Regions from separate parts of the Alteromonas sp. S005 genome, predicted to be linked through region 1. Evidence: predicted binding sites of a transcription regulator. Region 1 holds the regulator's gene; the other holds the start of a gene.

What was found. Region 1 encodes FliA, which starts transcription of late flagellar genes. Its sites were predicted from a motif close to CTAAAGNTNNNNNNNNNNNNGCCGATA; they were not measured.
Region 2: a site for FliA is predicted at 8,693-8,719, ahead of V7R55_RS08370 (HAMP domain-containing methyl-accepting chemotaxis protein). Genes of this name have one in related genera too.

The regions. Positions count from the first base shown of each region.
Region 1 covers NZ_JAZETN010000002.1:295,028-307,028, reverse strand. The annotation lists gene V7R55_RS03920 (chemotaxis protein CheW) at 1-367, opposite strand, end outside; gene V7R55_RS03915 (ParA family protein) at 375-1,139, opposite strand; gene V7R55_RS03910 (protein-glutamate methylesterase/protein-glutamine glutaminase) at 1,168-2,298, opposite strand; gene V7R55_RS03905 (chemotaxis protein CheA) at 2,327-4,576, opposite strand; gene V7R55_RS03900 (protein phosphatase CheZ) at 4,589-5,344, opposite strand; gene cheY (chemotaxis response regulator CheY) at 5,379-5,762, opposite strand; gene V7R55_RS03890 (RNA polymerase sigma factor FliA) at 5,799-6,530, opposite strand; gene V7R55_RS03885 (MinD/ParA family protein) at 6,527-7,393, opposite strand; gene flhF (flagellar biosynthesis protein FlhF) at 7,399-8,808, opposite strand; gene flhA (flagellar biosynthesis protein FlhA) at 8,838-10,937, opposite strand; gene flhB (flagellar biosynthesis protein FlhB) at 11,105-12,001, opposite strand, start outside.
Region 2 covers NZ_JAZETN010000005.1:70,270-82,270, reverse strand. The annotation lists gene V7R55_RS08395 (DNA ligase) at 1-777, shown strand, start outside; gene acnB (bifunctional aconitate hydratase 2/2-methylisocitrate dehydratase) at 1,141-3,753, shown strand; gene V7R55_RS08385 (DUF192 domain-containing protein) at 3,826-4,275, shown strand; gene lysC (lysine-sensitive aspartokinase 3) at 4,336-5,685, shown strand; gene V7R55_RS08375 (SOUL family heme-binding protein) at 5,764-6,327, opposite strand; gene V7R55_RS08370 (HAMP domain-containing methyl-accepting chemotaxis protein) at 6,525-8,549, opposite strand; gene V7R55_RS08365 (symmetrical bis(5'-nucleosyl)-tetraphosphatase) at 8,829-9,656, opposite strand; gene apaG (Co2+/Mg2+ efflux protein ApaG) at 9,664-10,038, opposite strand; gene rsmA (16S rRNA (adenine(1518)-N(6)/adenine(1519)-N(6))-dimethyltransferase RsmA) at 10,047-10,874, opposite strand; gene pdxA (4-hydroxythreonine-4-phosphate dehydrogenase PdxA) at 10,871-11,857, opposite strand; gene surA (peptidylprolyl isomerase SurA) at 11,871-12,001, opposite strand, start outside.

The DNA of each region.
Region 1 (12,001 bases):
GCGCCTGAAAACGAAAACCGAGAGTATCCTTTAGTGGAGTTTTTAACTTCTCAGGAGTACTTAACTCACTTTCTTGTTCCGTTTGAGCAGGAACGTCAGCGAACGAATGCTGTTTTTCACTTACACTCGTTTGTGAATTCTGACTTTCAATTAACGAAGATACCTCTTGTGCTAACACTTCTTCATCATTGACCTGCGGTTCGCTAGTTGTAGAAACAAGCGTTGACTCAGCCATTTGTTGAGAGGCTTGCTCAAGCAGTCTTGCCGTGCGCGCAGTAACATCCTCAGGAGCTTCAGGCTCTTTCAGAAGACTGTCTAAATATGCCTCCATTACTTCTTCACGGGCAAATGGCGATTGCTTGCTCATGGTCTTGTTATTTCTCCAATACGGCTAACAGTTTATCGTAGGCATTTACACCTCTTGTCTTTGGGTAAGCAGCAGAGATAGGAAGCTGCACCAAACTAGCATCCCTGAAGTGAGTATCCACCGGAATGACTCCCTCCCAAACACGTTCACCGTAATCACTCATTAATCGCTTTCTCGACGCCAGTGCGGCATTTGTACGTTTATCAAACATAGTAGGAATGATTAGGGTGTCAAAAGACTTATCTAACGAACGCCCCATGATTTCCATAGTACGAATCATTCTATCCAAGCCTTTAAGGGCCAGATACTCTGTCTGAGTCGGAACAATTACCTTATCGCAAGCCGCCAGCGCATTGACCATTAACACGCCCAAAACAGGAGGGCAGTCGATGATAGCAAAATCAAATTCATCGGAGATCTTTGCGAGTGCTTTTTTTAACACTAAACCCATACCCTGTTCGCTGCCCATTGTTCTGTCTAAAGTTGCCAGAGCCATGGTCGCTGGTAGCACATATAAATTGTCGAGCTTTGTAGGACTGAGACAGTCCATTACTTTATCGGCAGTAATCTGATTAGAATTAATAAAAATGTCGTAAACAGAATGACTTGTCGCCTCTGCATCAATACCAAAGTAATAACTGAGCGATGCGTGAGGATCAGTGTCAATCATAAGCACTCGTTTGCCCTTTTGAGCAAGCAAGCCGCCAAGGCTTACGGTTGTAGTAGTTTTACCTACTCCGCCTTTTTGATTTGCCACAGTCCACACTTTCATAATTACTGTTCCATTACAGTTCAAACTGCTATCGCATTTCGGTTTGAACGCAACTGCTCATATCGTCAATATTGATATTTTTACTGGATATATTAGCCACAGCGACAGCTTGAGGCATTCCGTAAACCACACATGAGTCTTGATCTTGCGCCCAAATAGTCGCGCCTTTATCTCTGAGTAATCGGCACCCTTCTCTTCCGTCAGCACCCATTCCCGTTAAGATAATACCAAGTACGTCGCCTCCATAGACTTTAGCTAATGAGCTAAACGTCAGGTCAACGCTTGGCTTGTAACTCACCTTATCAGATTGGCTGGCATCAACGATGGAAATTCGCTTATTGCTGCCAATTGTTTCAAGCAGCATCTGCTTTCCTCCAGGAGCAAGGTAGGCATGTCCAGGCATTAAGATATCGCCATGCTCTGCTTCTTTTACTTTAATTTTACAATTGCTATCTAAACGCTGTGCAAATGCAGTAGTAAAAGTTCCGGGCATATGCTGCACTAACAATATAGGGTAAGGGAATTCTGCCGGCAGGGGGGAAAGCAATTTTTGCAGTGCAACCGGCCCTCCCGTGGACGCCCCTACCGCTAAACATTCGTACTTTTTCCCGGTTGCTCTTACCGAAGAAACAGTAGGTTGCTTATCAGCATCTTTGTGACCAGATAGCAACCCCGATGTTTTGAAAAAAGCTTGCTTTGGCGCGTTATCAGGAAGTTTTCGAGTTTCCATTGTGCGAAGAGAAGGACGCTTTACACCTAGCCCTCTTCGCGCTATTAACCTAACTTTAGTGCAAAGTAAGCGCGAAGCATCTTTTCTGTCTTGCGCAATATCTTCGAACTTCTTTGGTAAGAAATCGAGGGCGCCGGCTTCTAGTGCGTCAAGCGTAGCCTGTGCGCCATGGTGCGTTAGCGAGGAAAACATCAAAATTGGCGTTGGACGTTTATCCATAATAACCTTAACGGCTGAAATGCCATCCATAACTGGCATTTCAACGTCCATGGTTATTACATCTGGTTTAAGTGCTTCCGCTTTGTTTAATGCATCTTGCCCATTTCTCGCTTCTCCAACAACTTCAAGTTCTCTATCGCCATCGAGAATTTCTCGTACTCGACGGCGATAAAAGGTCGAGTCGTCGACGACTAGGACTTTAAAGACCATGGATTATCATTCCTGTTAATTCATCGCCTTACTTGCTTGGTTTACGCGCGTACCGTTTTAGCAGGCTCGGAACATCTAAAATTAATGCAATACCACCGTCTGAAGTAATTGTCGCACCAGCCATACCAGGCGTACCTTGTAGCAATGCGTCAAGGGGCTTAATAACTACTTCTTCTTGGCCTATCAGCGCGTCAACGACAAACCCTACTTGCTGCGTACCAATTTGCACCACAACTACGTGCCCCTTTTCTTTATCTATGTTTTTGGGGCCTCGGATCAACCATTCGCCAAGGAAGAACAATGGAATTGCTTTTGAACGAACTATCATTGTGAGCTGGCCATCCACCGTATTGGTCTTCTTGATGTCCATATTTATTATTTCGTTCACCGCACCTAATGGTAACGCAAAGGTCTGTTTCCCTACAACAATCATTAATGTAGGTAAAATTGCTAGCGTTAGTGGTACTTTAATATCTAATCGCGTGCCTTTGCCAAGTTGCGAATCGATATTGACGGTACCGTTTAGTTGATTAATTTTGGTTTTAACCACATCCATGCCAACGCCGCGACCTGAAATGTCACTAATTTCAGTCTTCGTTGAGAAGCCTGGCGCAAAAATAAGGTTAAACGCTTCAACATCTGACATTCGTGCGGCTGCATCCGCATCTAATACGCCACGACTAATAGCTATCTCTTTTAGCTTCTCCGCGTCCATCCCCTTACCATCGTCCTCGATAGTAAGAAGAATATGATCGCCTTCTTGAGATGCTGATAGCTGAACCGTACCCATGCGAGGTTTACCAGCTGCCGCGCGGTCATCTGGCATTTCTATTCCGTGGTCGACAGAGTTTCTAACCAAATGCACAAGCGGGTCGGCCAATGCTTCAACCAAGTTTTTATCTAAATCCGTTTCTTCACCTACAAGCTCTAAGGTAATCTCTTTCTTTAAGCTTCTGGCTAGGTCGCGTACAACGCGGGGAAAACGTCCGAAAACTTTCTTAATGGGCTGCATGCGGGTTTTCATTACCGCACCTTGCAAGTCACCCGTCACTACATCTAGATTAGCAATGGCTTTCGACATGCTTTCGTCGTTGCTGTTGATACCCAAGCTTATCAGTCTGTTTCTAACCAGAACTAGCTCGCCGACCATGTTCATAATCTGATCTAAGCGTTTGGTGTCTACACGTACCGTCGTCTCGGCAGGCGGTGGAGCAGGAGCTCCTTTCTTATCATCTTTCTTGGCAGCCGTTTTTGGCGTAGATGCTGTGCTAGCTTTCACTGGGCTCGCCGCACTGGATGCAGGCTTCACCTCAGGCGCAGAACTAGGGGTTGCTTGCTTTGCCTTCTGAACAGCTTCGGTGGCCGCTTTATCTACAGGAGGTTCAGGTGCCGTTGCAGCAGAGCCTTGTTTAGTAGGCCCTTGACCGGAGCCGTGGAGTTGGTCTAGCAGCGCTTCAAACTCATCGTCGGTGATTTCTTCATCACCTGCACCAGTTGCTGGAGCTGATGCTTGTGCAGCCACGGGAGCACTCTTTTCTTCCCCTCCAAACTGGCCTTTTCCGTGGAGGTCATCTAAAAGCGCTTCAAACTCTTCATCTGTGATGTCATCACTATCTGAGCTCGCCGCGGGAGCTGTTTCTTGAACTGATTTGACTGTAGCTGGTTCCGATTTTACCGACGCAGACTTCCCTGGGGCACCACCGCCATGGAGCTCATCGAGAAGAGCCTCAAATTCATCCTCAGTAATTTCGTCGATACCACCGCCACTCTCACTGGAAGTTGACGCCGAAGAAGCAGGCTCCTCTATAACTAACTCCGGCTCTTCTTCAACAACCTCGGGTTCAGTCACAGGCCCATTAGCGTTATCGAAAATGTTTTCATCTGGAGATTCAGGGCGACTTAGTTTGTGTAGCAAGTCGACAAGATGTGCATCTGCTGGCTCTAGTGGCTCTTGAGCTTTCACTCGCTCAAACATATCAACCACCACGTCAGTGGCCTGCAAGATAATGTCCATTAGTTCTGGCGTTAGCGTTCGTTGGCCATTGCGCATAACGTCAAAAACATTTTCTGCACCATGGCAAATTTCGACTAACTCAGTGAGAGAAAGGAAGCCCGCCCCACCTTTAACCGTGTGATAACCGCGAAAAATTGCGTTAAGCAAATCCGCATCTTCAGGATTGTTCTCAAGATCAACGAGCTGTTCTTGTAATTGTTCAAGTATCTCTCCAGCTTCAACTAGAAAGTCCTGTAATATTTCCTCGTCAACATCAAACGACATGCACCCGCTCCCCTAAAAACCTAAGCTAGACAGAAGATCATCTACATCATCTTGACCTGAAACGACGTCATCTCGTTTTTCAGCATCAATAATTGGGCCTTCCGCCTCTACACCATCAACCTTATCGGCCTTAACGCTAGATGGTTTAGTCTGTTCTGCACCGTCACGCTCGCCAAACATAGTCAACATGTTTACAAGGCTGTCTTCTACCTCTTTAACCAGGTCTATAACGCGACGAATAACCTGCCCAGTTAAATCTTGATAACCTTGCGCCATCAAAACTTCAGTAAGTAACTGTGTAAGTTTAGCTGACTGATTCGAACCGTCTTCCAGCAATTCGTCTAAATCTGCGCATAATGCCTTAAACTCACCCAGTTCAATCTGACGGTTCATCAGCTTTTTCCACTCTGGCATTACCTTTTCGATTCGCTCTGAAAGCAATTCAGCTATCGGCATACTCGCTTCGACGGCATCCATAGTAGTATTAGCAGCTTTTTCAGTTTCTTCAATAACGTAGGTAAGGCGGGACTGTGCATCAGGAATATCATCTGTAGCTAGATTTTTGATGCGATCGTCTATTTGGAAGTTATTCAATGCGTCGTGAAGTTGACGCGTTAACTTTCCTACTTCAGCAAACAACTCAACATTTTCTTTCATTGAGACGGCTTCAAGTAGAGCGTTAGCTGAAGTCTTGTCACCCTCTTCAAGATAAGTGACAAGCTGTTTTGCTTCTTCTAACGATATTGGAACGTTTACATTCGTTGACATCCAGTAAACCTCATTTATCTGTTGAGCGTCTGGATCAACCTAAACGTTCGAATATTTTATCTAATTTTTCTTTTAACGTTGCTGCGGTGAAAGGTTTAACGACGTAGCCGTTAACACCTGCTTGCGCGGCGGCTACAATTTGCTCTTTCTTCGCTTCAGCGGTAACCATAAGCACAGGCAAGTGCTTAAGCTTATCATCTGCCCTGATCGCGCGTAGTAAATCTATGCCCTGCATGCCAGGCATGTTCCAATCAGTAACTACGAAATCAAAATCACCTTGTTGTAACATTGGCAATGCAGTGCTGCCGTCATCCGCTTCCTGAATGTTGGCAAAACCCAAGTCTTTGAGTAGGTTTTTGATGATACGTCTCATGGTTGAAAAGTCATCGACCACGAGAATTTTCATGCTCTTGTCCAAAATAGCCTCCACTGAGGGGTTAATTGTTATTAATTTCTATTCTTCGTCAGCTTGCCACGACTTCATTCGTGATTTGAGTTTTAACATGGCTTGACTGTGAATTTGACTGACTCTCGACTCGCTTACATCAAGAACCTCGCCTATTTCTCTTAAGTTTAGTTCTTCATCGTAATAAAGTGAAAGAACAATCGCTTCTCGCTCGGGTAATGTCGTTATTGCATGGGCCAACGCTTTTTGAAAAGCCCCCTGCATCAAATCTTCCAGCGGTGCATCACTGCCTCTGGTTTGCTCTGTGGTGATCACATCTTCCGACACCCCCAAATCTTCAATGCCCACCAACTTCCCGGCATTGACTTCATTGAGCATCTGGTGATAATCCTGCAAGCTCACATTCAGCTTCTCAGCAATATCAGCATCTCTTGCGTCGCGCCCAGTTTCACTTTCTACCTGAGATATCGCCTCAGTAATCGCGCGACCATTGCGGTGAACAGAACGAGGTGTCCAATCACCTTTGCGTATTTCATCAAGCATTGCGCCGCGAATACGGATGCCCGCGAAGGTTTCAAAGCTTGCGCCTTTTGAACCGTCAAAATTTCGCGCGGCCTCAAGCAACCCAATCATGCCAGATTGGATAAGGTCATCAACAAGTACACTTGCAGGCAGTCGCGCCATCAGATGGTGCGCAATACGCTTAACCAGAGGCGCATGTCTTTCGACTAACTGCGATTTATCTGTTTGCTGTTGATAAGCGGCTGCCTTACTGTTCAACGTTGACTTCCTACGGCTTTTTCTGCAACTAATTGTTCAATAAAAAACTCTAAATGGCCACCGGGCTGCGCTGGAATAGGCCAAGTAAGTGCCCTGCTTGCCAACTTTGTTATCGCTACAGCGGCAGGAGAGCCTGGAAAAGCATCAACAATAGCGGTTTGCTTGCGCACTGCTTTGCGAATGTTCTCATCAAACGGCACCGTTGCCACTAATTCTAGTGCAACATCAAGAAAACGCCCTGTGACTTTGCTTAATTTACTAAATAACTCCTGACCTTCCCGCACATCGCGAACCATATTGGCCACAACTTTAAAGCGAAAAACACCGTGTTCCCGGTTAAGTATTTTTATCAGTGCGTATGCATCTGTTAATGACGTAGGCTCATCACAAACCACGACCATGATATCTTGGGATGCTTTAGAAAAGCTTAACACCATGTCTGAAATGCCGGCAGCAGTGTCGACAATTAATACGTCTATTTGAGAACGCAATTCGCTAAACGCTCTTATTAAGCCTGCGTGCTGCGTAGGTGAGAGCTCTGCCATTGACTGGGTACCAGAGGTGGCAGGAGCAATCTTAATACCGTGGGGACCGGTTACTAAAACCTCGTCTAACGTGCACTCACCAGAGAGAACATGAGATAGGTTTTTCTCGACTCGCAGGCCCAACATCACATCTACGTTTGCAAGGCCAAGGTCCGCGTCAAGAACCATTACACGCTTGCCCTGCTTCGCCATAGCGATAGCGGTGTTAAGTGTAATGTTTGTTTTACCTACGCCACCTTTACCACCAGTGACGGCGATTACTTTGATTAACCGTGATTGCTTCATTTTTCTTAAGCTACTCGCTTGATCGTCAATCATACTGCTTATGCTGTTTTAATTGCGTTGTTGCCACTAGTATGATTCAAACCGTACTTTTTATAAAGCTTTGCAGCAGCGGAAACTAAAGATTTCGCTTCTGCAATCTTAATGTCTTCAGGCACTTTTTGGCCATCGGTGACATAACTAACCGGTAGTTGATATTCAACCGCTGCACTAAGCACCTCTCCTAAAGAGTAGCACTCATCTAACTTTGTGAAAATACAGCCACTTAGTTCAATATCATCATACGCTTGAATGATTCTCTGCAAAGCAGGATATTGCGTATTAGCTTGCGCTACCAAATATTTTTTAACTTTCGGCATTTGGCCATTGTCGAACTGCTTAATTTGCTTAATTAATCGACTATCACGCTGACTAAAACCTGCTGTATCAATCAATACTAGTCGCTTATGACGAAGTTGGAACAATAAATCTGCAAGTTCTTCACTAGTTTGCGCTTTTCGCACAGTACAGCCAATAATTTTTCCGTATGTCGCTAGCTGCTCATAGGCTGCAATTCTATACGTATCAATGGTTATCATAGCCACCGACTCTGCACCGTATTTCTGCGCATAGCGAGCGGCTAACTTTGCAACAGTGGTTGTTTTACCCGTACCAGTAGGCCCGACTAATGCAACGGCACCTTGTGAGCTAAGTATATCGTTTCCGGTAACATTTATGCGATTAGCCAATAGGTTAAGAAGATATACCCATGCGTCACGTTCGTTGTAATGAGCAGGTGTATAGCTAATAAGCTGTGTTGCTAGTGCACTACTTAAGCCCATATCGGTTAATCGAGTGACCAGGTATTGATGAACAGGTTTTTGACGCTTGTTCTTCGCTTCCATTAAGTCAGCAACTTGATACTGTAATACGTCGCGAAGCGAGGCTAACTCTTCTTTGATTTGAGCTAGTTCAGCAGACTGAGATACAGGTGTCTCTCCCATGCTTGAAGCTTGATGCTCGGGGAAAGCGTGTTGATTTTTACTATCTTCAACAGGTGATTGCGTCTCTATATCGTCAATGAAGGCTTCTGAAAAGTCTAAGTGTGATGCTATTTCATTGGCGTGCTTAGCGTTAGCTGACATAGGTTGATCTGGCTGAAGAGTATTCGTTGTCTGCGCTTTTCCACCATGTTGCTTTTCCAGCAATGCTTTTAAGCTGTCTGGGCCGTCGTCGCCAATAATTTCACTTAAGCTAGGCACGGCCTTTTGACCTGGTGTTTTAGCTGCGGCTTGTGGAGCCGCCTTAGGCGTGAAAAGCTTAGCTTCAGGCTCTTTGTCGTAGGCTGCTACAAGCTCGATACCGTCAGCGACTTTGCGATTTGACATGATCACAGCATCACTGCCTAACTCCGCTTTAACTTGGCTTAGCGCCTCACGCATATCTTTGCCGAAGAAACGTCTAATTTTCATTGCAACCTCTCCAATCACCCAGTGTCAGATTATTGACCGACCGAACTGACTATTTTTATTTGTTTGTCGTCAGGCACTTCTTGGTATGAAAGAACATGCAGCCCAACAACAGAATACTTTAAGAAGCGAGACAGAACAGGTCGCAACATGCCTGAAGTAAGGAGTACTGCAGGTTCTCCTTCTAACTCTTGCTGCTGACTGGCTTGCTGCAATGATTTTTGCAGCTTGTCTGCCAGACCTGGTTCGATACCAGCACCGTCTTCGCCACCTGCTTGAAGAGACTGGTGCAACATCTGTTCCAACTCTGGCGCCAAGGTTATGACAGGTATCTCTTTCGCCCCCTGGGTAATTTCTTGAACGATTAGACGCTTAAGTGCTATACGCACTGCAGACACCAGTACATCTGGGTCTTGGCTTCGTGTGCCGTATTCACTAAGGGTCTGAACAATGGTGCGCATATCGCGAATAGGTACACCTTCAAATAGCAAGGTTTGCAGCACTTTCACAACTGTACTAAGCGGCAGAATATCAGGCACCAAACCTTCAACCAATTTAGGGTGCTGTTTAGCCAGCATATCTAGAAGCTGCTGCGCCTCTTCATGCCCAAGTAACTGATAGGCGTTATTGGAAAGTAACTGACTTAGGTGAGTCGCAACAACCGTAGCAGCATCAACAACCGTATATCCAAGAGTTTGCGCGTGCTCGCGCTTATTAGGCTTAATCCACACCGCATCTAGTCCGAAAGCAGGGTCTTTAGTAGCGCGCCCTTCTAATTTTCCGAACACTTGCCCTGGGTTAATGGCAAGCTCTTCGTCGTGACTAATTACCGAATCGCCAATAGTGACGCCGAGCATAGCGATGGTGTAAGTGTTAGGCTCTAAGTCTAAGTTATCGCGTATATGAACAGGTGGAATAAGGAAGCCAAGTTCCTGGGAAAGCTTTTTACGCACGCCTTTAATTCGTGTCAACAACTCGCCACCTTGAGATTTATCAACAAGAGGAATTAAGCGATAGCCCACTTCCAATCCGATAGTATCTACTTGCTGAACATCATCCCAACCTAACTCTTTAACTTCAGGCGCGACCGACTCGTCTTTTACCACGTTGTCTGGCACTTTAGGCTCTGCAGCTTTTTTCTTCGCTTGAACCGACTGCCAATAAGCAAAGCCGGCAATCAGGAAGGAAAAACCCAAAAATGCGATATGAGGCATACCAGGGATAATACCCATGACAAAAAGCACGCCCGAGGCAATATAAAGCGCTTGATTATTACCTAGCTGACCACGGATCTCTTTACCCATTTCTTGAGTTTCATTCTCACGAGTCACGATAATGGCTGTTGCTACCGAAAGTAATAATGAAGGAATTTGCGCCACCAAACCATCACCAATAGTCAATATGGTGTAGATTTCAATAGCATTACCGAATGAAAGCCCGTGCTGAATCATGCCAATGAAAAGACCGCCGACAATGTTAATTAGCATGATGAAAAGGCCCGCTACCGCGTCACCTTTTACAAATTTTGAGGCACCGTCCATCGACCCGTAAAAGTCAGCCTCTGCGGTTATTTCTTCGCGGCGCTGACGCGCTTGGTCTTGGTCAATATAACCAGCATTCAAGTCGGCATCGATTGCCATCTGCTTACCAGGCATAGCATCCAACGTAAAGCGAGCACTTACTTCTGAGATACGCCCTGCACCTGCGGTTACTACTTTAAAGTTGATAATAAGAAGAATGGCGAAAACAACAATACCTACGGCATAGTTACCACCGATAACGACCGCACCAAAGGCTTCGATAACCTTACCCGCAGCATCGCCGCCCTCGTGCCCATAAAGCAAAACAACCCGCGTAGAAGCAACGTTCAGCGCAAGCCTTAATACCGTAGCGATAAGTAACACCAAGGGGAAAATGCCGAAATCTACTGGACGCTGGGTAAGTACAGCCACCAAGATAATCACTAGTGACAAAGCAATGTTGAAGCTAAACAGCACATCCAATAAGAACGGCGGCATGGGCAATATAACCATGCCCATAATTGCCAAAAGGACGATGGGTGCGCCTAAACCACTGGTAAAATTTTGCAGCTGATTTTTATCGAATCGCTGAAGATAACCGGATAACTGCATGGCTTGGTGTCTCTCTATCAGAAAATTGACGCTTTACGTGAAACTGAAGGAGAGTTTTCAACTAACGTGCCAGCTTTATTGAAAGAGGACTTTTGACACAGCTAATTGTTAGAAAATTCGCGAAACATGTTAAGGTGGTAAGTACACATTGAAAGTTGTAGGGGCACCTAGCGTCGATACTCTGGTGGTATCGGCAAATCCCGTTTAAGAGGCTTAGGTCGTTTGCCCTTACCTGCTTTGTGCGCTCTTAACTGATAAACGTGCGCCAGCACCTGCGCTACCGCCATAAATAAAGCGTTCGGAATTTCATCGTCCACTTCAGTGGAGTAGAAAATGGCGCGGGCAAGCATGGGAGAAGGGATCAACGGCACATCGTTGGCGGTAGCAATTTTTCTGATGTGCATCGCCAGCTCATCAGCACCTTTAGCGACCACAACCGGCGCCCTTACCCCCTTCTCGTCATATTTAATAGCAACAGAAAAGTGAGTAGGGTTGGTCACGACAACGTCTGCTTGTGGTACTTCCTGCATCATGCGCTTGGTTGCAGCCTGATATTGCAGACGGCGAATTCGGCCTTTAACCATAGGGTCGCCTTCCGCATTTTTCCGTTCGTCTTTAACCTCTTGCTTGGTCATCTTCATTTCTTTGTTGTGCTTATACATTTGATAAGGCACATCAATGAGCGCGATAGGGATCATGCCGCACACCAGAATAAGAAACGCCCACTTAAGCATGTCGAGTGCGTGAAAGATGTTTCCCGGATAAAGCTCCATATCAAGGTGGAGCGCTTCATCTTCAAAGAACAGTAACGCCCCAATTGCCATGCCGATAATGGCTACAACTTTCGCAATAGACTTAAGTAACTCTACCAAGCCGTTCATGCCAAACATGCGTTTGAAGCCTTGGATAGGGCTCATTTTTGAACCCTTAGGTTTTGCACCTTCCCAGGTAAAGTTAAAACCGCCAAGGGCGATAGAGCCGTAAATGCCCGCTATCATTGCCACAACCATGTATAGCAGCACGGCAGGACCTACTGCCGAAAAGGCTTCACCCCATGCGCCAAA
Region 2 (12,001 bases), on a different contig from region 1:
CGGGCACGATGGGATGGCACTGAACTTAGGACCCGAAACAACAACAAGATATTTGCACCAGCATGGTTTACCGCCAATTGGCCTAAAGCGACCATCGACGGTGAACTTTGGATAGAAAGAGGGCAATTTGAACTTACTGCTTCAATCGTGCTTTCTAACTTAAAGGAAGGGAAGTCGCACCTTGTCGCTAACTCTTGGTCTAGGGCCGAAACTACCGCCGGCAACATTGCAGCAGCGTCTATATCAGAAAGACGCTGGGCTAAGATTAGGTTTATGGCCTTCGACATGCCTGTAGCAGGGCAGCCTTTTGACAGCCGACTGAACAAGCTTAATAGCCTTAAAAAGGGTACTCCCAACCCTACATTTGCCGTGATCCCTCAATTTAAACTTTTGTCTCTAACCGCCCTTGAAGAAAAACTTAAACAAGTAACCAAAAACGGCGGTGAAGGGCTGATGCTTCATCACGGGAAGGCGTTTTACCAGACAAAGCGTAGTGACAATTTACTAAAGGTAAAATACTTTGAAGATGCTGAAGCGAAAGTGTTAGCTCAACTTCCAGGAAAAGGGAGATTTAAAGGCATGATGGGTTCGCTGCTGGTAGAAACATCTGACGGCACTCGATTTAAACTGGGAACGGGATTTTCTAACAAAGAGCGCCAAGCGCCTCCGGCTGTAGGTAGCTGGGTAACCTTTAAGTTTTACGGTGTAACGAAAAACGGTAAGCCAAAATTTGCCAGCTACCTTCGCACTAGACCCGACTTTGACTTATCAAAATAGTACGGTTATCAACTAGCGAAATAGTCTCAATATCGAGCCTTTAATTAACTGTTATCTATCCTTTACGATGCACTTCAATTGAATAACCTTCACATAGAGCTACCCCCCTTGTCTTCAAAATATAAAACCCTATAACGTAGTTAACCAGTAATTGTTTTTGTCACTTTATGCATTGCCCTTTAATCGCTTTTAACGTTCAAAAGTAATGTTATGAATAGCGATTATAAACGGATAATAGAGGCTAAAAACTTCAAAATTTGGCCCGTGAAGTTATACTGTTGATGATTAAATAAACACTCCTTGCGTCAAGTGCGTACAAGACCGTTTACTCCCATTGCGCAAGCTAACTTAGAGGAAGAGACTGTGTTACAAGACTATCGCAATCACGTTGAAGAACGTGCCGCTCAAAATATTCCACCTAAACCGCTTAACGCTGAACAGGTAGCTGGCTTGGTTGATTTATTAAAGAACCCGCCAGCAGGCGAAGGGGACTTTCTTTTAGAACTGCTTTCAGAGCGTGTGCCGCCTGGTGTTGATGAAGCGGCTTACGTCAAAGCGGGTTTCTTAAGTGCTATTGCAAAAGGTGAAGACAGTTGTGAGCTTATCTCTAAAGAAAAAGCCGTTGAGCTGCTAGGAAATATGCACGGTGGCTACAACATTGCCACTTTAGTAGAGCTACTTGACGATGAAGCACTTGCCCCATTGGCGGCCAAAGAACTAAAACATACCCTTTTAATGTTTGATGCTTATCACGATGTGGAAGAGAAGCACAAAGCGGGTAACGAGCATGCCACTGACATCATCAAATCTTGGGCTGAGGGTGAGTGGTTTACGTCGCGCAAGTTAATGGACGATAAAATTACTTACACGGTGTTTAAGGTTACAGGTGAAACCAATACCGATGATTTGTCGCCAGCCCCAGACGCATGGTCTCGCCCAGATATTCCTCTGCACGCCCTAGCAGCTTACAAAATGCCCCGCGAAGGTTTAGAGCCGGAAGAACCTGGGGTTAAAGGCCCAATGGCACAAATAGAAGAAGTCAAAGGTAAGGGGTATCCCGTAGCTTTTGTTGGTGATGTAGTAGGTACAGGCTCTTCGCGTAAGTCGGCCACTAACTCTGTGTTGTGGTTCTTTGGTGAAGACTTACCGGGTGTACCTAATAAACGAGGCGGCGGTGTGTGCATTGGTTCAAAAGTTGCGCCTATATTCTTTAACACCATGGAAGATGCCGGTGCATTGGTGTTTGAAGCCGATGTGGAAAAAATGAACATGGGTGATGTGATAGACATCTACCCGTTTGAAGGCAAAATCACCAACCACGAAACCGGTGAGCTTCTTGCTGAATACAGCTATAAATCGAAAGTTATTTTAGATGAGGTTCGTGCCGGCGGACGCATCAACCTGATTATTGGTCGTGGCCTTACCGAAAAAGCTCGGGAAACATTAGGCTTAGGGCCAACGGATTTATTCCGTACGCCTGAACAGCCAAAAGACAGCGGCGCAGGTTTCTCGCTAGCACAGAAAATGGTGGGTAAGGCGTGCGGTGTTGACGGTATTCGCCCAGGCACCTACTGCGAACCTAAAATGACAACCGTGGGCTCGCAAGATACCACAGGGCCAATGACCCGCGATGAGCTTAAAGACTTAGCTTGCCTAGGCTTTACTGCCGATTTAACTATGCAGTCATTCTGTCACACAGCCGCTTATCCAAAGCCGGTAGATATAGAAACGCAGCACACGCTTCCTGATTTTATAATGAACCGCGGTGGCGTATCGCTTCGTCCTGGCGACGGCATTATACACAGCTGGTTGAACCGCATGCTGCTGCCTGACACAGTAGGCACGGGTGGTGACTCGCATACCCGTTTCCCATTAGGTATTTCATTCCCTGCAGGTTCAGGCCTAGTCGCGTTCGCTGCGGCTACTGGCGTTATGCCGCTAGATATGCCCGAGTCGGTATTGGTACGATTTAAGGGGGAAATGCAGCCGGGCATTACGCTACGCGACCTAGTACACGCCATACCGCTGTACGCCATCAAACAAGGCCTACTAACGGTCGAGAAAAAAGGCAAGATCAACGCCTTCTCTGGCCGTATTTTAGAAATCGAAGGGCTAGAGAACTTAACCGTAGAGCAGGCGTTTGAGCTATCGGATGCATCGGCGGAGCGTTCAGCTGCAGGTTGTACTATCAACCTTTCAGAAGAGTCGATTGCTGAATACCTGCGTTCAAATATTACTATGCTTCGCTGGATGATTAATGAAGGTTATGGCGATCCTCGCACGCTAGAGCGCCGCGCGCAGAAAATGGAAGAGTGGCTTGCTAATCCAGAATTAATGCGCGCCGATGCGGATGCTGAATATGCCGAGGTTATCGAAATTGACCTTAACGACATTAAAGAGCCTATCGTTTGCTGCCCTAATGATCCCGACGATGCGAAAACCCTATCTGACGTTGCAGGTGATAAGGTAGATGAAGTCTTTATTGGCTCGTGTATGACAAACATTGGCCACTTCCGGGCAGCCGGCAAATTGCTTGAGCAATACAATAAAACACTGCCCACCCGTTTATGGATGTCACCACCGACTAAAATGGACAAAGCCCAGTTAATGGAAGAGGGCTATTACAACATTTATGGTCGTGTGGGTGTGCGTACTGAAATGCCGGGCTGCTCACTATGTATGGGTAACCAAGCAAGGGTGGATGCGGGCACAACCGTGCTTTCAACATCTACTCGAAACTTCCCTAACCGCTTGGGCGATGGGGCGAATGTATATTTGACCTCAGCAGAGCTTGCTGCGGTGGGGGCCATTGTTGGGCGCATTCCAACTGCCGAAGAATACATGGAATACGCTAGCAAAATTAACGCGATGTCGGGTGAAGTATTCCGCTACTTAAACTTCGACAAAATGCCTAGCTTTAAAAAGGCTGAGGAAGAAGCAAAAGCGCGCATTATTCCAACATTGAATGTTGCTTAAAATAGTGTATAAACTACAAAGCCGGTGACCGTTAAGGTGACCGGCTTTTTTTATGGCGAAAAGGAATGTCTAATGGGAAAATCTTTCTTTATTGTTGCTGCACTTGTATTAACCTTAGGGTGTGCAAAAGCGCAGGTAGACCCTGTATCGTCGCTGAATTCAGTGGACTTTGAATCCATTTCACTTGAGATTGGCGGCAAGCACTATGAAGTTGAGTATGCCAAAACCTTTGAACAACGCGCACAGGGCCTTATGTTTCGCAAAGCCTTGTGTGAAGACTGCGGTATGTTTTTTAAGTTTTCTAGCCCAAAGTTTGCGGGCATGTGGATGAAAAATACCTTTGTTCCTCTAGACGTAGCATTTATCGACAGAAAAGGCGTAATAACGGATATAAAACCTCTCACTCCTCATAGTTTGGAGTCGGTCGGATCATCGAAAGAGGTACTTTACGCGTTGGAAATGAACCAAGGGTGGTTTGCCGAGAATAATATTAAAGTAGGCGACCAAATAACGATTGATTAACCGCGCAAAAGGCGCGGTTGCTGCTAGCGAAATGCTAGTTTTATTCTGGAGTTAAATATAGTGACAAATGCCTTATCGATAGCTAAGTTCGGTGGAACTAGCGTTGCGAATTACGAAGTAATGCAAAACTGCGCCCGAATTGTTGCCGGTAATGACAAAACGCGTATTGTGGTAGTGAGCGCTGCGGCAGGTGTAACCAATCACCTGGTAAGCTTAGCGCACACACCTATGACGCAACAGCAAATTGAAGAGACCTGTCAGGCCATTATCAATATTGAGCTTGCCATTCTTAACAAGTTGAAAGATAAAGACGCGGTTGAGCCAAAACTCAACGACTTGTTAGATGAAATGCGAAGCTTAGCGTTTCACGAAGAAATCCTTCACCGTGATGATTTAAAAGATCAGCTGCTTTCAATGGGTGAGAGGATGTCATCGCTGATGTTCTCTTCAGTGCTTGCAGAGCAGGGCGTAAAAACCATGAACTTTGACGTACGTAAGGTGTTACGTACGGACAGTGAGTTTGGAGAAGGTGCGCCGCAAATCGAAGAAATCGAAAAGCTGTCTAAACAATTACTGGCACCTGAAATTAAAGACGCGATAGTGGTTACTCAAGGCTTTGTTGGTGCTGACGAGGAAGGCCGCACTACAACGCTAGGTCGTGGTGGTTCTGATTTTACGGCGGCGCTACTTGCTGAAGCGCTTGAAGCCGAATCGTGTGAGATTTGGACTGACGTAACAGGGGTGTACACAACTGACCCGCGCATCACGCCAGCTGCTCATCCGTTACCTGAACTCAGCTTTGAAGAAGCGGCGGAAATGGCCACCTTTGGTGCCAAGGTGCTACATCCTGCCACTATGGAGCCTGCACTTCGCAAGGACATAAAGGTGTTTGTAGGCTCTAGTAAGGAGCCAGAAAAGGGCGGTACATGGATTGTGCGTGATTGTGAGCACGAACCACCGTATCGTGCTATTACTCGCCGTAAAGAGCAGGTAATGGTGACAGTGAAAACACCGAAGATGATGTATGCGCAAGGCTTCCTACAGCAGGTATTTGCTATTATCGCCAAGCACAAGCTGAGTGTTGATTTGGTTACAACGTCGGAAATTTCTGTATCTTTTACCCTTGATAATCCCGCGAATTCTGTAGCCCAGCGTTTGAATAAAGAGACCATTGCCGAGCTTGAAACCATCTGTGACGTTAAAGTGGAAAAAGGTTACGACCTTGTCACCGTTGTAGGTAACAACATGCAAACGGCTATTGGGGTTTCATCTAAAATTTTATCGGCAGTATCAGACTTTAATCTGCGTATGATTTGCTTTGGTGCAAACCCACATAACTTGTCGTTCTTGGTTAACGAGACTGATAGTGATGACGTGGTTCGTAAGCTGCACTCGGCATTGTTTGAATAATTACTGTAGTACCTACTGCTATAAAAAAAACGGTCGCATTTAAAGCGGCCGTTTTTGTTTTGAGTTAAGCACAAGTAGCTAGGGCGCTTCTACTGGAATAATAATTTCATGGCGCTTATTCCAAGGCAGAGTAAACGGTGAGTCGTAACCCATGTAGCTAGGTAAACCAGCCGTTTCGATATTGTTTTCTTCCAAAACTTTGCGCAGTCTACGGGTATATTCCTCTTTATCACTATCGCTACTAAAGCCTGAATAGCGGATAGCCGCTACGGTTCTCTCAGGTACGACAACAAGAGATACATTTTTGTTAGTGGGTATTGGCGCACTTTGCATGTCATATTTACTGGGTAAGAAAAACATCATAGTTTCTGACGAAACTTCAACAGGTGAAGTCATCGCAATCTCTCGTGAACCCTTACTAACTTCTACTGGCGAAGTCATAGAAACATCACTATTCGTCTTGTTCTCACCAGAGATATAGTTAAAAAGTAAGTTAAATGCCCCTGAATCTTCGTTTCCCTTAGACAGAACGCCCACAGCTTGGTTGTAATGTCTGATTTCTATATTATCAGCCAGTGTTTTGATAACTGAGTAGGGCAGTGTTTCTGTATCTTTGTAATACGTTGGTTCAGACTGGCTCATGGTGGATATCAGTATCGTAGCAATAAAAAGTGACAGGCGGTAAATGTTAGTAAGCATAGGTTTTTTAAAGTTTGTTTTTTGTAATGCTCATACGTAAAAAAGCCACTTAATGCTCAGTTTAGCGTTGCTAAGTGTTTTTGGAACAGGCACAAAAAAGGGGCTAAAAGCCCCTTCTTAAAACAGGTTTGTATAAAGCGTTACACTTTAAACTGTCTGATAGACTGTTGTAACTCTTCAGCAAGTCGCGCCACTTCATGGCTAGACTCAGACGTTTGCTGTGCACCAGCTGTCGTCTCTTCAGCGATACCCACAATAGTTTCAAGCTTTTCACTGATTTCTTGCGATACCGTATTCTGTTCACGAGCTGACTGCTCAATTTGAGAGCTCACGTCATGGGCTTTGTGAACCGCATCGGTAATGATATCCAGTGCTTGCGTGGCTTTTTCCGTTTGCGCAACACATGCGGCGGTTTGATCTTTACCTTGATTCATCACCGACACCGCTTTTTCCGCGCCTGCTTGAAGCACTTCAATCATGGCATTAATTTCTTGTGTCGATTCTTGTGTACGGCTAGCGAGGGTTCTTACTTCGTCTGCAACAACCGCGAAACCTCGACCTTGTTCACCGGCGCGTGCTGCCTCAATAGCAGCGTTTAAAGCTAACAAGTTGGTTTGGTCGGCAACGCCGCGAATTACGTCAAGAATACCACCAATGCTTGCGCTATCTTGATGAAGTTTGTTGATAACGTCGGCTGCTTCTTGCACATCACGAGACAAAATTTCAATAGTGTTCTTGTTCTCTAACGAGATTTGACGAACGTTTTCGGCCTCAGCATCTGCATGGCGAATCTGGCTAAGCGTATCTTCTGCGTTCTGAACAACCAACTGTGACGTAGAATGCATTTCTGTGGTTGCTGTTGCCACTTGGCCAATTTGAGACTTTTGATCCTGAATTGAATGGGTAGTTTGCGCTGTTACCGCAGACGTCTGCTCTGAAGCTGCCGCCAACTGTTCTGCACGAACGTTAATGGCGGTGATAAGTTCCTTCAAGTTACCAATAAGTGTATTACAGTTACGGGCTAAAAGACCAAATTCGTCTTGTGCAGAATCATCTAAACGATGTGTAAGGTCACCTGATGAAGCAACCGTAAGTAGTTCATTTACGCGATAAAGTGGGCGTGTGATAGCGCGAACGGTTACGTATCCAATGAAGGCCGCTACTGCAATAGAGATAATAACGACCACGATGACGAACGTGTTGCCTGTTGTAATGGCACCGTTAACCTGGTTTTCTATGTGAGATGCTTTTTTATCTGCAAGATTAAGAAGGTTTTCAAGCGCTACAACCCCCTGCGTAATGTTTGCATCAGAAGCATTAAGTGCCTGTTCAGCGTCATTTCTGCGCTCTAGGCGATCGACATGTAGCTGCACAACGCCATCATTAGCTTTAACGGCGTTGATGGCATCGTTAACCAAGTCGTTAATATCATCAAGTGTTCCTGAATCATCACGACCACCTGCTGCCTCGACCATATCACTTAGCTGGGTAACCACTTTTTCAACTACGAGATCGACCTCGTTACCGAGTGTCTGCGAACGCACTAGGGTTTGGGTCTTTATATACTCGTATGAAACGGTAAGTAGAGAAAGAAGTGAAGTTTCAAGTTGACCACCAATTTCAGCAGCCCGTCTAAGGTTAGGGTCGCGCTGTACTGAATCTAAGTCCGAAAAATCCAGAAGGTAGGTAGAGGCATCGTCTGCATTATCTTCAGCATCACCCAGTCTATCTTGAATGTTGTTGCGCAGGTCGAGGTACATTTGGTGATTCTTATACATGGCCTCAACATTGGTGATGTATGCATCATACGATTCACGGACATTCTTGAGCGTACTTCTCAACTCTGGCTCGTTACTAACAGCTTGCGCCAGCTTTTGATACTCATTTTCAAAGGTATCTTTGGCAGAATTAAATGATGCTCTTTTATCTTTAAGATCATTTAAGTCCTCTTCGATGTAGCTTTCGAAGGTAAGTCGACCCATATTCAGGAAGCTTGCTTTGAGCGCATTACTGCCGGCTACAGTGGGCAGAGCAACGTCGTTTACTTCTTCAGTCGCAGAGCCTATAGAATTGAGGTTATATAGTGAAACAACACTTATAACGATTAGAAGTGCGCTAATCGCTACAAATCCCCCGATTACGCGTGTGGCTACCGTTATTTTCATCGGAACTCCTGGATGAGTGTTTTTTATTTTTTTCCCTAACGATATTACCCGTCTCAGTTAACAAAATATAGCGCTTATGCGCGCGTGTTTGTTCAAATACTGAGTGGATAACGAAACATCATCGTTACTATCACAAGTAAATGTATCGGCGACAATAACTTAATGTTTATTTTATTTATCACATAAGTACTAATGTTCTCACTGGTACAACCAGTTCAAGGAAAGGAACACCCTCACTAATAGTGCTTTTTTAGCGTTTAGCGGTAGTAAATAGAAGCGTTATGCTGAAATACTTACGAGCGATGATGTGTTTAGGTTGAGTAGCGTCATACTTTGCCCCCACACGTAACCCGTATCTAAGCCAATAAACCGAGAACTATTTGTCTCGCCAGACAGAGCAGCCCAATGCCCAAATACTACTCGTTGATTATCACCAAGCTTTTTATTCTCAACCACAAACCATGGTTTCAGCGTGCTACTGGTGCTGTGTGATACCGCACCAGGGTGAGACTTATTCTCATAATCGAGTGTGCCATCTATGTGAACGAAGCGCATGCGGGTACAGGCATTTACAATAAACCGCAGTCGTTCATCACCTTCAAAATTATCTGACCAATTGTCAGGTGTATCCCCATACATGTTGGAAAGAAAAGTAGGGTAATCATCGGATTTTAGGATATTGCTAACTTCATCACTCAGTGAAACGCACTTATCGATAGACCATTTAGGATAGAGCCCTGCATGAACCATTAATGATTGTTCGTCTAACTTCAGTGCCAGCGGGAATTGACGCAACCAATCAATAAGTTCGGTTAAGTCTGAAGCATTAAGTAGTGGCGCTAATTTATCTGATTTTTTGGCTTTGCGGATGTCGTTAACAACAGCGAGTAAGTGTAGGTCGTGGTTACCCAACACACTGCTAAATTGACTGCCAAGAGATTTCAGAAAGCGTAATGTGTTTAACGAATCTTCTCCTCGTGCAACCAAATCACCGACGGCAAACAGCTTATCGTTTGCCTCATCAAATTCGACTTTATCTAATGCGCGGCGAAGACCGTCATAACAGCCTTGAATATCGCCAATGACGTAGGTGTTACCTTTGGACATAAAAACCTTAATGAAGAATGCTTGGAATGGCTAGGCGAAATACTTTTACAGGAACGCGGAAACGCTCGCCGCTCTCTAGTTCCATTACATAGTAGCCTTCCATATTGCCAACCGGTGTGTCAATGACTGCTCCGCTGGTATAGTCAAAATTTTCACCTGCCTTCATTATTGGCTGTTTCCCAACCACTCCATCGCCCTCTACTTCTGACGTTTTACCGTTAGCATCGGTTATCTTCCAGTAGCGACTTAGCAGCTGTACCGTATGCTCACTATTGTTTTCAATAGTAATGTGGTAGGCGAATGCAAACTGCTTTGAGTCAGAGGGGAGGTGGTCAGGAAGGTGACGGGTTTTCACCCGTACCTTTATATCAAGTACATCCATAGAGAAACTTATAGCTCTTGTTGGTGCTCTTTCGCCGATACAGCGTTGGCTATAGTGGCAAAATCGTTAAGCGATAGCACTTCTGCGCGAGACGTTGGGTCTATCCCTAATTCACGGATTTCTTCCTCACCTAAGCTATCTTTCAGTGAGTTGCGAATTGTTTTGCGGCGCTGATTGAAAGCTTGGGCACAGACACGTTCCAGCGTGTTCACTGATTCAACATCAACGGGTGGAGATTGATGCGGTACTAGCTTTACAACGGCAGAATCTACTTTCGGTGGTGGCTTAAAAGCACCGGGCGGAACGTTCAGTACAGGGATCACGTGGCAGTAATACTGCGCCATTACTGAAAGTCTGCCGTAATTTTTAGAGCCTGGCCCCGCGGCTAGTCGATTAACCACTTCTTTTTGAAGCATAAAGTGCATGTCTTCAATACAGTGAGCATGGTCAAAAAGATGGAACATTAGCGGCGTAGAAATGTTGTAAGGCAAGTTACCAAACACCCGAAGCTTTTTGTCTTTTAGTGGCATTTCTTTGCATAGTGCGCCGAAATCCATTGTCATCGCATCTTGCTCGATAACGGTTAGTTTTTCGCCGTTAAATGGATGGTGTCGCAGTCGCTTGGCAAGATCACGGTCAAGTTCAATAACCGTTAGTGCGTCAACCTCTTCACAAACAGGATCGGTAAGTGCGCCTAAACCCGGCCCAATTTCTACCAAGTTTTGCTCATTTTTTGGTGCGATGGCTGCAACAATCTTACCTATCACGTAGTCATCGTGTAGGAAGTTCTGTCCGAATCGCTTTCTGGCCGTATGGCCTAAGTGTGTTTTACTCATTGTTGATGATGTGCAAGCTCAATGGCTTTTTCCAATGCTTTTCTGAAACTACCGGCGTCGGCTTCACCAGTACCTGCTAAATCTAATGCAGTACCGTGGTCGACTGAAGTGCGAACAAAAGGTAAGCCTAATGTGATATTCACTGACGCCCCAAAACCCTTATATTTTAGCACGGGTAAGCCTTGGTCGTGATACATAGCCAAGACAACATCGGCATTTTCTAAATATTTAGGCTGAAAGATCGTATCAGCAGGAAGGGGACCCGTAATTTTAAGGCCTTCGTCTCTCAGTTCATTTAACGCCGGGACGATAGTATGGATCTCTTCAGTACCAATATGGCCATCTTCACCCGCGTGCGGGTTTAATCCGCATACGTAAATGTGTGGCTCTTTGATGCCAAACTTTAGTTTCAGGTCAGTATTGATAATGTGAATAACTTTGTGCAGGCGCTCGCGAGTGATAGCTTTTGCTACGTACTCAAGGGGGATATGCGTTGTAGCAAGCGCTACATTGAGCCCTTCAGTTGCCAACAGCATAACCACATCAATGGTATTAGATTGGTAAGCAAAAAACTCTGTATGGCCACTAAAGGATACACCTGCTTTGTTGATAATGCCTTTGTGCACTGGACCTGTCACAACGGCATCAAAGTCACCGTCCATATTGGCTTGGCACGCTTGACGTAAGGTTTCAACCACATAAAGCCCGTTTTCACTATCCAGGGTTCCGGGGATAACGTCAGCGGTTTTGTCTATCTGCTTTATAAACAACGAACCCGCAGCTTGTATCTGCGGGTTATTTGCATCGTAATCGATTAGCGTCAACGGAAGCCCTAAGGCGCTCGCTCGTGCTTTTAGCATGTCGCCATCGGCAAACACGACAAGCTGGGCTTGCCATGTTTCTTGGGCCAGTTTAATGATCAAATCTGGCCCAATACCTGCCGGCTCGCCCGGTGTTATTGCTATTTTAATAGGTGTGCTCATGAATAACTTATTATTAAGATTCGACTACTTCGACGTAAGCGGCATCACGCATCTCACGTAACCAGTTTTCGGTTTCTTCTGAAAATTTACGATTAAAGATAAGCTGATATGCTTTATCTTCTTTACGCTTGTCTGTTGCGTCGT